DNA from 3 places in the Janthinobacterium foliorum genome. Region 3 is predicted to be linked to each of the others. Evidence: predicted binding sites of a transcription regulator. Region 3 holds the regulator's gene; each other region holds the start of a gene.
The links. The regulator HrcA, encoded in region 3, represses chaperone genes, less so after heat shock. The targets are predictions, from matches to a motif close to TTAGCACTCNNNNNNNNNGAGTGCTAA.
Positions count from the first base shown of each region.

Region 1 (4,158 bases), on a different contig from region 3:
GCCGGGATGGGGCTGGCAGCTTTTGGCCTGCCAGCCCTGCTCCGGCGTATGCGGCTGCGCGCGCCGTCGCCTGCGCGCGTGGCCGCGGGACATTACATCATGCCGTCCATGCCGCCCATGCCGCCCATGCCACCCATGCCGCCGCCCATGCCGCCGGCTGCCTTGTCGTCAGCGATTTCGCAGACCATGCAGTCGGTCGTCAGCATCAGCGAAGCGATCGAAGCGGCGTTTTGCAGCGCCGAACGGGTTACTTTGGCCGGGTCCAGGACGCCCATTTCAACCATGTCGCCATACGTGCCGTTGGCAGCGTTGTAGCCGTAGTTGCCCGTGCCAGCCAGGACGGCTGCCACGACGACCGACGCTTCTTCGCCGGCGTTTTGCACGATCATGCGCAGTGGCTCTTCCATTGCGCGCAGGACGATCTTGATGCCTGCGTCCTGGTCAGGATTGTCGCCCTTGACCGTGATGTTGGCGCGTGCGCGCAGCAGGGCTACGCCGCCGCCAGGCACGATGCCTTCTTCCACGGCAGCGCGGGTCGCGTGCAGTGCATCTTCAACGCGGGCTTTCTTTTCTTTCATTTCGACTTCGGTGGCAGCGCCAACCTTGATCACGGCAACGCCGCCAGCCAGTTTGGCTACGCGCTCTTGCAGTTTTTCACGGTCGTAGTCCGAGGTCGCTTCTTCGATCTGGACGCGCACTTGTTTTACGCGTGCTTCGATCGAGGCAGCTTCGCCGGCGCCATCGATGACGATGGTGTTTTCCTTGCCCACTTCGATGCGCTTGGCTTGGCCCAGCTCTTCCAGCGTGACTTTTTCCAGCGTCAGGCCGACTTCTTCAGCGATCACTTGGCCGCCGGTCAGGACAGCGATGTCTTCCAGCATGGCTTTGCGGCGGTCGCCGAAGCCTGGTGCTTTCACTGCGCAGGTTTTCAGGATGCCGCGGATGTTGTTCACTACCAGGGTCGCCAGCGCTTCGCCTTCGATGTCTTCGGCGATGATCAGCAGTGGACGGCCAGCTTTCGCGACTTGTTCCAGTACCGGCAGCAGGTCACGGATGTTGGAGATTTTCTTGTCGCACAGCAGGACGAATGGATTGTCCAGTACGGCAACTTGTTTTTCCGGGTTGTTGATGAAGTAGGGCGACAGGTAGCCGCGGTCGAACTGCATGCCTTCAACGATGTCCAGCTCGTCGTTCAGCGACTTGCCGTCTTCCACCGTGATCACGCCTTCTTTGCCGACTTTTTCCATCGCTTCAGCGATACGCTCGCCGATCGAGTAGTCCGAGTTGGCCGAGATCGCGCCAACCTGGGCGATTTCCTTGGTCGTGGTGCAAGGACGGGCGATTTTCGCCAGTTCTTCGACGGTGGCTGCAACAGCCTTGTCGATACCGCGCTTCAGGTCCATCGGGTTCATGCCGGCGGCAACGAACTTCATGCCTTCGCGCACGATGGCTTGTGCCAGCACGGTCGCGGTGGTGGTGCCGTCGCCGGCGTTGTCGCTGGTGCGGGAAGCAACTTCCTTGACCATTTGCGCGCCCATGTTCATGAGCTTGTCTTTGAGTTCAACTTCTTTCGCTACCGACACACCATCCTTGGTGACGGTAGGGGCGCCGAACGAGCGCTCCAGGACCACGTTGCGGCCTTTCGGGCCCAGGGTCACTTTGACTGCATTGGCGAGGATATTGACGCCTTCGACCATCTTGGCGCGCGCTGCGTCGCCGAATACTACTTCTTTAGCTGCCATGTTCAATTCTCCAGAAATTGCGGAATGAGTTATCTAAAACGTGGAAACAATTACTTGACGACGATCGCCATGATGTCTTCTTCGCGCATGACCAGCAGCTCATCGCCGTCAACCTTGACGGTTTGGCCGGCGTACTTGCCGAACAGGACGCGGTCGCCCACTTTGACATCCAGAGGACGGACTTTGCCGTCGTCGAGAATCTTGCCATTGCCTACGGCAAGGACTTCGCCTTGATCCGGTTTTTCAGCAGCTGCATCAGGAATGATGAGGCCGGACGCAGTTTTGGTTTCCTGGTCGAGGCGTTTGACGATGACGCGATCGTTCAATGGGCGCAGATTCATACAAAACTCCTTAAAGTTCAATGGATAAGTGTTGCTGAATGAAAGCATGCCCGGCACAGCGCCAGACTTGCTTTCACCGGCCACCGTTGAAAGCGGCCGCAACGGTCAAGCAACCCCCCTGTCATCCTGTGCCTGCGGGCTCCAGCAGTGATGCATCGCGGCGTCGCCCGCCGCGTAGCATTGCCTGCTGTTGTCCGACAAGCACCATCATTTCCTGAGGATTGCTACGAAAGAGTTTGTTAGCACTCTCTACTAACGAGTGCTAATTATAGGGACGGTAGGGGGCATATTCAAGGGGAAGATAAGCTTAGACGATCTGTGCAGCCTGCATTTGCACAGGGTTTGCGCTGTGACAAGCCCATTCCCCGGGCGTCAGCAACCAGGCTGACTCTAGCATGCCTGCCGGCAGGGGGCTGTTCCTGTACGCGCGGGAAACAGAGTTTCGCTATGGAATTTGATAAGATGATTGTTATTGCATATCAAACATCGCCTTATCCGCCTTATTCGTGAGAAAGAACGCCATGCCATCCCTGATCCATCGTCCCGCGCGGTACTTGCTGGCCGCCAGCCTCCTCGGTTTCGCCCTGCAGGGCCATGCCGCCGCGCAACCCGCCACCATTCTCGACGAGATTACCGTGGCCACCCTGACGCCGCTGGAAAAGGACATGCTGCTGAACGACCTGTTCAACGACTTGAACAAGGACGACGATGACCAGGAAGCCCATGTGTGGGACAACGGCGGCGACAGCGGCGTGCCGGTCAAGGTGACGTATCGCTTCAGCAACTCCGGCATGACGGAGCACAGCCTGAAGGCGCATGTCTGCCGCGACCTGACATTCGTCGTCACGGCGGTCGATAAAACGCAGGACCTGAGCCGGCGCACCTGCTCGCAGAACAGCGGGCGCTGGGATGTGCAGGGCAAGGACCCGGCGCCCGTCGCGTTTCCGCCCTTCCTGTCCGACGTGTCGGTAGCCAAGCTGAATGCCAAGGAGCAGGCGTCGCTGCTGAAGGCAGCCGTGCGCACCCTGAAGGATGAAGAGGATGGCAAGAGCCGCCAGTGGAACAACCGGGGACTGGGCAATGCGGTGCCGCTGGCAGTGCGCCTGACGCCTTCGGGGACGGACGCCAAGCCTGGCAGCTACCGCCAGACTTGCCGCGACTTGACGATGGTGCTTGACGGCAAGGGCGGACAGCAGACGCTGACGCGCCGTTCTTGCGAAAACCGCTATGGCGGACTGGATATCGAAGCCGATTACGTCGACGAGTAAAACGCTGCCATCGCGGCGCTGGCAGATGCGCGCACTTGGCGAAAAGCGCCGGAAAAAGTGTGTATTGTCCGCCAACTGCCCTGCATTGATGTAAATATGTGTGACAGCGGCGTGATTCGATTGACGCCCATGGAGCGTCCGCCCTATAGTGGCGGGATGATTTCCGAATTCAACGAATTATCCGACAAAATAGGCCTGCTGGCCGAAATGACCCATGCGCTGCGTCGTGAAAACGCGCAACTGCGCAAGGACAATGCCGCCCTGTCCGCCGACAACGCGCAGTATGCGCAGCGCATGCGCGAGGCGCAGGAGCGCGTCGAAGCCTTGCTGGAAAAAATTCCTGAACTGGTGCAAGCTGGCCTGGAACAGGCGGCGTCGGAAGCCGGTGCCTACATTGCCGAGAACGAGAAGGAAGCGTAATGCCGCGTGTCGATGTGAATATCATGGGCCAGTCCTACAGCATGGTGTGCCGCGATGGCGAAGAGCGCGCGCTGCGCGAAGCGGCGATCTATCTGGACAGCAAAATGAAAGCCATCCGCGACGCGGGCAAGGTCAAGGGCAATGACCGCATCGCCGTGCTGGCCGCCCTGGGCGTGGCGGCGGAATTCCTCTCCGTGAAGTCGCCGCAAGGGCCGCTGTCGGAGTTGACCATCCTCGAAGTGAAGCAGAAAATCTCCGCCATGCATACCGTCCTGGACAGCGCACTGACGCCCCAGGAAAATCTTTTTTAAACTCCGAACCAGGCCTGCTGCGCGTCGCGCCTCGCGGCCTGCGCCTCGCGGCCTGCGCTGCGCGCTGCCTCGGCGG
Region 1 covers NZ_CDXDQE010000001.1:727,571-731,728, reverse strand. The annotation lists gene groL (chaperonin GroEL) at 93-1,742, opposite strand; gene groES (co-chaperone GroES) at 1,793-2,083, opposite strand; gene ACZ92H_RS03305 (hypothetical protein) at 2,605-3,351, shown strand; gene ACZ92H_RS03300 (DUF904 domain-containing protein) at 3,508-3,771, shown strand; gene ACZ92H_RS03295 (cell division protein ZapA) at 3,771-4,082, shown strand.
Region 1: the regulator HrcA is predicted to act here: its motif matches at 2,323-2,349, upstream of groES (co-chaperone GroES).

Region 2 (4,158 bases), on a different contig from region 3:
GGCGGCGGGCCGGCGAGGCGTGTTTGACGATTACCGCTTGCGCATTGCCGGCGTGGTGCGCGATTACGGCATGCTGGAGCGGCATGAGGCGCCAGCCGACAGCCGGCTGCATCACGCACCCGGGTCGTCGGCGGCTAGCGGGGCAGGGCGTTCTGCGTGATTTTGACTTTCACGCGATAGGCGGGCTGTTCCGCGTTCAGCGCGGGCGGCGTGGCCGGGTCGACATCGAGCAGGGTAAACGTCAGGTGGTTGACGGTGACGGAACTGGCACCGCCGGGCATGGAATCGGACAGGACGATGTCGGTGGCGCCCGCCTTGTTGATCAGGCTGAAGCTGTAGCTGACGTAGCCTTTCCACACGCACACGGCGCCCTTGCGGCAGCGGCTGTCGTTGACGCGGTCGAGTTTCAAGGTGTCCGTGGCCGTGATGGCCACTTGCTGGCCGGGCGAGAGCACGTGGGTGAGGCTGCGCGGCGTGTTTTCCGCGTCGCCGGCGCTGCCGGCCGCGCCACAGCCAGTCAGCATGGCCAGGCAGGCGATGAGCAGGGGGAGCAACAAGGTACGATAAGAGCGGTTCAGATAATGCATGCTTTTCCTTTCAGATGGAGCGTCCTCGGCGTGCGTGCACGCAAGAGATAAAAATGATAATAACAAAATGATATTTTTCCGGCGCACTCCTGGCGCGCTGCGGATGAATTGATGCGCCGGCCACGCGGCACACCGATTACTGCGTAGAATGGCTGTTTTGAAAATCAGGAAACAACCATGAAAAAAACCGACCTGGCCAAAAGCGATGCCAAGAAACTGATGGGAAAGATGAACGTTCCCGGCGCCGGTGCATTCGGTAAGGAAGCGGTGGTCATCGACCGCCGCGAACAGCGCAAGCGCGACCAGGCCCTGGGCCTGGTGCCATTCGCCGTCAAGCTCAACAGCGATCTGGTCTTGCAATTGCAGAACATCGCCAAGGAGCGCGGCGCGGATCTGAATGAAGTCGTCGCCGAACTGATCACCAAGGGCTTGGCTGCAGCTTAACGGCCGACAATGTTTATCTGTTGATAAACATCAAAGTTCAAAACTAAAAGGCGCCTTGCGGCGCCTTTTTTACTGCGGCTCTTGCGGGTCTTACACGTAGGCCGCCAGGGCGCCCTTCATTTTTTTCAAGGCCGCCACTTCGATCTGGCGGATGCGTTCGGCCGATACGCCGAACTCTTCCGCCAGGGCGTGCAGGGTGGCGCCGGAACCGTCGTCGTTGGCCAGCCAGCGCGCTTCGATGATGCGGCGCGAACGGGCGTCCAGTTTACCCAGGGCCGTTTCCAGGCCTTCCGATTGCAAACGCGTCACTTGTTCCGCTTCCAGCACCTTGGTCGGCTCGCTTTGCTCCGACGACAGGTAGGCGATCGGCGAAAACTTGTCGTCTTCATCGTCGGTCGGCGATTCCAGGGCGATGTCGCGGCCGCTCAAGCGCGTTTCCATCTCGATCACTTCTTCGCGCTTCACGTCAAGCAGCTTGGCCAGCGCATCGATTTGCTTCGGCGTCATCGCGTCCAGGCCCGTCTTGTGGCTGCGCAGGTTGAAGAACAGCTTGCGCTGTGCCTTCGTCGTCGCCACCTTGACCAGGCGCCAGTTTTTCAGGATGTACTCGTGCATCTCGGCTTTCACCCAGTGCATGGCGTACGATACCAGGCGCACGCCCTGGTCCGGATCGAAACGTTTCACGGCTTTCATCAAGCCGATATTGCCTTCCTGAATCAGGTCGGCGTGCGGCAAGCCATAGCCCAGGTAGCCGCGGGCAATCGAGACCACCAGGCGCAAGTGCGACAGCACCAGCTCTTGCGCGGCGGCCAGGTCATTTTTTTCACGCAGGCGTTTTGCCAGCGAAATTTCTTCATCATGGGTCAACATGGGCAGACGGTTCACGGCCGAGATATAGGCGTCGATATTGCCCAGATTGCCGGTGAACCCGAGGCCCAGCGCATTATTTTTGGTCGGAACCAATGCGGACGTTGCGGACATCATAGTCATGTTTTCTCCCTCGTAGTCTTGCTTTGTTCCAGTTGGCCATGTCACGCGACATGGTCCGTTTTTTCGTTCGTTTTTGCGTATTCGGTCTTGCGCTTCGCAGATCGCGGCACCATCTTCATCTGGCGTCCATGGCGGTTCTGCCTTGGTATGTCCCTATATTAGCACTCTCTGCTTGAGAGTGCCAATCGGCACATTTAATCGTCCTGATAGCCTAAATACTATGGCGATTTACTAGTTGATACTTAATCTGAAATGCGCCGCCAGGGCGCATGGTGACTGCCGCGTGCAGCGCTCCGGACTGGCCCGAAAGGGCCACGCCCGTCTTCACGACAACATGCATAGTCTACGGCCGCAAGCTGAAGCGAGCCTTAAGAATACTTGCTAAATGTCAAGATAATCGCAGTATGGGGCGAATGTCAAAAAAACAAGGGGTGGCGGGACGCATGGCGGCGCGGGGCGCCGCCATGGGGAGGAAAGGTCAGTTCAGGCGCGCCAGGTGGCGCTGCACGCAAAGGAAGGCGCCGATCAGGCCCAGGCCGGCGCTGACGGCCAGCAAGCCCGCCATCGGCAGCGGCGCCAGCGGCACCAGCTGGAATTCGGATGCGTACAGGCGGGCAAACTCGGCGATCGCCGTATTCAGCGGCTGCAGGGCCAGCGCCACGGCGCCCAAGGCCAGTGCGCCGGCGCACAGGCCCAGCAAGGCGCCCGTGTAATAGAAGGGGCGGTGGATGAAGGTATCCGTCGCGCCGATCAGTTTTGAAATGCTGATTTCATCGCGCTGCTGCATCACTTGCAGGCGGATGGTGTTGAAGACCACGGCGATGACGGCCACGCCCAGGGTAATGGCCAGCAGCAGCAGCACCAGGCGCAGCACGCCCAGCAGGGCCGCCAGGCGCTTGACCCAGGCCGAATCGACTTGCGCCGATTCCACGCCGGGCAGGTGGCGCAGCTGTTCCGCCACCGCATCGACATCCTGCGCTTCGCTGGCGCTGTTGAAGGCATCGAGCTTCAGCACATAACTGTCGGGCAGGGGATTGTCGCCCAGGGTGCTCAGCACGTCGGCCAGGCCGCTCTTGTTTTTCAGCGAGTCCAGCGCCTGTTCGCGCGGCACGAAGACGATCTTGGCTTTCTGGTCGTGCACGATCTTGCGCATTTCGCCGGCCAGGGCCACAGCTTGCTCGCGCGGCGTGTCGATCTTCAGGAAGATGCTGATTTCCGGTTCGACCGACATCTGTTCCGACATGGGACGCACATTGTCGAGCATGGTCAAGCCGGCGAACGGCAGCGACAGGGCGATGGCGACCACCACCACGTTCAACAGGAAGCCGCCCGGCGACTTGCGCAGATGGATCAGCGCCGAGCCCAGCGCGAAGCGGTGTTGACGGAACCAGCCTCTCATGCGCGTTCTCCCTGTGCATCATCCTGGCCAGGCGTGGGCGCCGGTGAGAAATCGGGATCGGGCGGGGCGAAGACGGGCGCCTGCGTGGCCTTGTCGATGGCCACCAGCTGGCCGTTCTTCAGGTGGATCACGCGGGCGGCGGCGTCGAGCATTTGTTCGTCATGGCTGGAAATGAGGCAAGTCACGCCCACGGAGTGGAAGGCTTTCAGGGCGTCGAGCACCTTGTTGGCGCTGGCGCGGTCCAGGTTGGCCGTCGGTTCGTCGGCCAGGATGATCTGCGGGCGGTTGACGATGGCGCGCGCGATCGACACGCGCTGCTGCTCGCCGCCCGACAGCGACAGCGGACGCGCCATGGCGCGGTCCAGCAGGCCGACCTTGTCCAGTGCGGCGCGCGCGCGCTGCTCGGCGGCCGCCTTGTGGGCGCCGACGACGAGCAGCGGCAGCATGACGTTGGCCAGGATGGAGCGGTCGTTGAGCAGTTTTTGCTGCTGGAAGATCAGGCCCATGTTGCGGCGCAGGAAGGGCACGCCGGCCGGCTTGATCTTCGCCATGTCCTGGCCGTTGACGATCAGCTTGCCGGAAGTGGGGCGTTCCATGGCGGCGATCATTTTCAGCAGGGTGGATTTGCCGGCGCCCGATGGGCCCGCTAAAAACACCAGTTCGCCTTTGGCAATATTCAGCGAAATGTCGCTGAGCGCCACTGCGTCGGGGGAGTATTGCTTGGAGACGTGCTGAAAT
Region 2 covers NZ_CDXDQE010000016.1:65,288-69,445, reverse strand. The annotation lists gene ACZ92H_RS25860 (antibiotic biosynthesis monooxygenase family protein) at 1-160, shown strand, start outside; gene ACZ92H_RS25855 (hypothetical protein) at 135-587, opposite strand; gene ACZ92H_RS25850 (hypothetical protein) at 765-1,031, shown strand; gene rpoH (RNA polymerase sigma factor RpoH) at 1,122-2,015, opposite strand; gene ftsX (permease-like cell division protein FtsX) at 2,500-3,420, opposite strand; gene ACZ92H_RS25835 (cell division ATP-binding protein FtsE) at 3,417-4,158, opposite strand, start outside.
Region 2: the regulator HrcA is predicted to act here: its motif matches at 2,180-2,206, upstream of rpoH (RNA polymerase sigma factor RpoH).

Region 3 (4,158 bases):
TGGTGGAGCCGGCCGGGAGCGGAAGGGGCTCGCCGGCGTTGGCCAGGACCAGTCCTTCATTGCTCAAGCCAGTGATGGTGCCACTGACGTCATACGAGGCCTTGCCGCCGCAAGCAGCCAGTCCCAGGGTCAGCAGCAGCGCGGCGAGTGGGCGCAGGCAGGATAACTTCATGTATTTCTCCAAAATAGTGGTGGCGAATCGCGTGGCTTACTGCGGGACGCAGTCCAGCGTGGCGGCGGTCGTGGGGGCCGAGCCCATCGTGCCGACGACATCGTGGCCATCGGCGCTTGCCGAGCCCTGGAAGCGGCAAACCTGGCCCGTGGGATTGGTCAAGATGGAAATATTGTAGGCGGCACCGTCGGCCACCGCCGGGAAGGTGTAGCTGGTGGCGCCGGCCAGTGGGCTGGTGCCGTTGTTGCCAATGACGAGAGTCAATTTGTTCGCCGTCAGGCCGGTGATCGTGCCCGTCAGTGGATACGTGTTGGTCACGCAGCTGACGATCGCCGTGGTCACGGAGTAGCTCGATGCCTTGCCGGTGCCATTTTCAATGGTGCATGCCGCGCCCTTCGGCTGCTGGGCGATGGTGATGGTATAGCGGTCATCGGTTTTGATCAGATTGGTGAAGTAAAAACTCGACGAGCCTGCGGCGACCGGCAAATCCTCGGAACCGTTTCTGAGAATCAGGCCATCCTTTGCCAGGCCGTACACTTGGCCGCCCAGATACAGATTGCCGCCACTGCCGCCGCAAGCTGCCAGTGTGACGGCGCAAGCCGCCGCCAGCATCGAGCGCAGGTACAAATTTTTCATACATTCTCCAAAACGAATTAGGTAGGGTAGCGCAACACGGACGCTGGCGCCGCATTGGAATGGCGCCTATTTTAGTCTATCTGGCAAGCGGATTGATCTTGCCTTGTATCACCCTGTAACAATTTTTCGCCCAGAAGCGCCGGCCTGGCCCCATTTCCCCGGGGCGCAGCCATGCCGCTGGCGACGATCGGTGCGACAATAGACTTCCGCCGCGCGCCGTGCCGCGGCACCATTTGTGAACTTGCCATGTCTCTTGCCCCTGTTAACACTGCCGTGCCGCCAAAGGCCATCCTGTTCGACCTCGACGATACCCTGTGGCCCATCGCGCCCGTCATCGCCGCCGCCGAAACCCTGCTGCACGACTGGCTGGCCACGCATGCGCCGAAAGTGGCGCAGCAGTTTTCCATCGAGCTGCTGCGCCAGCACCGCTTGGCCATGCTCAATGCGCAACCGCATTTTCATGGCAACCTGATCGAGTTGCGCCGCGCAGGCCTGGTGTCGGCCTTTGAAGCGGCTGGCGAAGACCCCGCTCTGGTCGATGGCGCCATCCTGCAATTCATGGCCGCGCGCAACCGCGTCCAGCCGTTTGACGACGTCTTGCCCGGTCTGGCATGGATGCAGCAGCGCATGCTGGTCGGCTCCATTTCGAATGGCAACGCGGACCTTGACATTATCGGCCTGGCGCAGCATTTCAAGGTATCGATCGCGGCCAGCGATTTCGGCGTCGCCAAGCCCGATGCCAGCATCTTCCTGGCCGGTTGCGCCGCGCTGGGCGTGGCGCCCCACGAGGCCGTGTATGTGGGCGACGACTTGTATTTTGACGTGACGGGGGCGCAAGGGGCGGGCATGCGTGCCGTCTGGATGAACCGCAAGGGCAGCGACGCGCATCTGGCCGCCGGCGTGCAACCCGACGCCATCTGTGCCAACTTTGATGAATTGCTGCTATGGCTACGCCGGCAACTGGAAGATTGATCGCCGCCGGACGGACGAACGTGCATAATAGGCGCTGTTACGGCACGTTCGGCCGCTTTCGTCGCCACTTGCCCAAAAGAACACTTGCTTAAAGAATACTTGCTTAACTAAAACATCATGCAACTCGATACACGTGCCCAAACACTGCTGAAAGCCCTGGTCGAGCGCTATATCGCCGACGGCCTGCCGGTCGGTTCGCGCGCCTTGTCGAAGATTTCCGGCCTCGACCTGTCGCCGGCCACCATCCGCAACATCATGGCCGACCTGGAAGAACTTGGCTATGTGGCCAGCCCGCATACCTCGGCCGGACGCATCCCCACGCCGCGCGGCTACCGCATCTTTGTCGACACCTTGTTGACCGTCAAGCATCTGGACGAGCACATGGTGGAGTCGCGCATGCGCCTGCAGACGCCGCAGCCGCAGCGCACCATCGCCAATGCGGCGCAGATGCTGTCGTCGCTGTCGCAATTTGCCGGCGTCGTGCTCAGTCCGCGCCGCGAGTCCGTGTTTCAGCAAATTGAATTCCTGCGCCTGTCGGAAAAGCGCATCCTGCTCGTCATCGTCGCCCCGGGCGGCGACGTGCAGAACCGCTTATTGTTGACGGAGGCGGACTATACGCCGGCGCAACTGGTGCAGTCGGCCAATTACATCAACCAGAATTACGGCGGACTGTCGTTCGACGCCGTGCGCGTGCGCCTGCAGGGTGAACTGCGCCAGCTGCGCGACGACATGGGGAGCCTGATGCAGGCGGCCGTGGAAGCGGGCAGCGAAGCGATGGCCGACCACAGCGACGACATGGTGATCTCGGGCGAACGCAATTTGCTCAGCGTGAGCGATCTGTCATCGAACATGAGCTCGCTGCGCCAGATGTTCGACATGTTCGAGCAAAAGACGGGGCTGATGCAGCTGCTCGACGTGTCGAGCAAGGCGACGGGGGTGCAGATTTTCATCGGCGGCGAATCGAACCTGGTGCCGATGGATGAAATGAGCGTGGTGACGGCGCCGTATGAAGTCAACGGCAAGATCGTGGGAACGTTGGGAGTGATCGGGCCGACCCGCATGGCGTACGAGCGGGTCATTCCGATTGTCGATATCACGGCCAAGCTGCTGTCCAACGCGCTCAGCCATCATTGATCGTCCTGCATGCCGGGCCGGCCATCCCCTTGCGGGAAGGGCCGGCAAGCGTCAGGCTGTTTTGTGCGGGCAGGCTACCTTGACGCAGTTGCCGTAGATGGCCAGTGCGTGTTCGGCAATCTTGAAGCCACGTTCTTCGGCCACTTTTTGCTGGCGGATTTCGATGTCTTCGTCGAAGAATTCTTCGACCCGGCCACAATCGAGGCACACCAGATGGTCGTGGTGCGAACCTTCGTTGAGCTCGAAAATCGCCTTGCCGGTTTCAAAATGGTTGCGGTTAAGCAAGCCGGCTTGTTCGAATTGCGTCAGGACACGGTAGACAGTTGCCAATCCGACATCCATATTGTCGGCCAGCAGAATTTTGTAGACGTCTTCTGCTGTCAGGTGGCGTACCGGGCTACTCTGGAAGATATCGAGTATCTTCAGCCGTGGCAGGGTCGCTTTCAGGCCGCTTGCCTTGAGATCACTAGGATTGTTACTCATGTTTGTTGCTCGTATGTGGGTCAGGTGCTTTATCATATAGCGTTTTGTCGGGGAGTGCCAAAATATGCATTTTTTGGCTGGCCGGTCACTCCAGGCGTTTTGTTTATCCAATTGAGGTCATTTATGCGCGTAACACCGGCTGTATTGCCATCTCTCTGGCACCGTCTTTCCTTTCGAGCCCCAGTCGTGGCAGGCATGGTCTGTATCGCGCTGGCAGCCTCTGGCTGTGCCAATCGCGGCATCCTTGGCGAAAAGCCGGCGGTGACGCTGAAAGAAGGCAAGGAAGTCGTCCCGGAACAGGGCGCGCAAACGACCACCGTCACGCCACTGCAGAAATTCATGTGGTTTTTCTCGCCGTATCGTCCTGACATTCAGCAAGGCAACTTCATCTCCGAAGAGATGCTGGCCCAGCTGAAAGTCGGCATGACGCGCGACCAGGTCCGCTTCATCCTCGGCACGTCCCTGCTGACCGATATCTTCCATGCCGACCGCTGGGACTATCCTTTCCGCCTGGCACGGGGCAATGGCGAAACCACCACCAGCCGCGTGATCGTGTTCTTTGACAAGGAAGGCAAAGTGGCGCGCTTTGAAGGTGGCAACTTGCCGACCGAGAAAGAATACATCGACCGCATCGCCGGTCCGTCGCCGTTCGCCAAGGTGGCCAAGGCCGAAGTGCCGGCCGCTGCCGTGCCGTCGCCCGTGGCGCCCAGCGCCGTGCCGGTCCCTGCCGATGCCGCCCCCGCCATTCCTGTCAGCAAGCC
Region 3 covers NZ_CDXDQE010000003.1:124,731-128,888, forward strand. The annotation lists gene ACZ92H_RS08025 (hypothetical protein) at 1-172, opposite strand, end outside; gene ACZ92H_RS08030 (hypothetical protein) at 209-808, opposite strand; gene ACZ92H_RS08035 (HAD family hydrolase) at 1,055-1,780, shown strand; gene hrcA (heat-inducible transcriptional repressor HrcA) at 1,898-2,914, shown strand; gene fur (ferric iron uptake transcriptional regulator) at 2,966-3,397, opposite strand; gene ACZ92H_RS08050 (outer membrane protein assembly factor BamE) at 3,521-4,158, shown strand, end outside.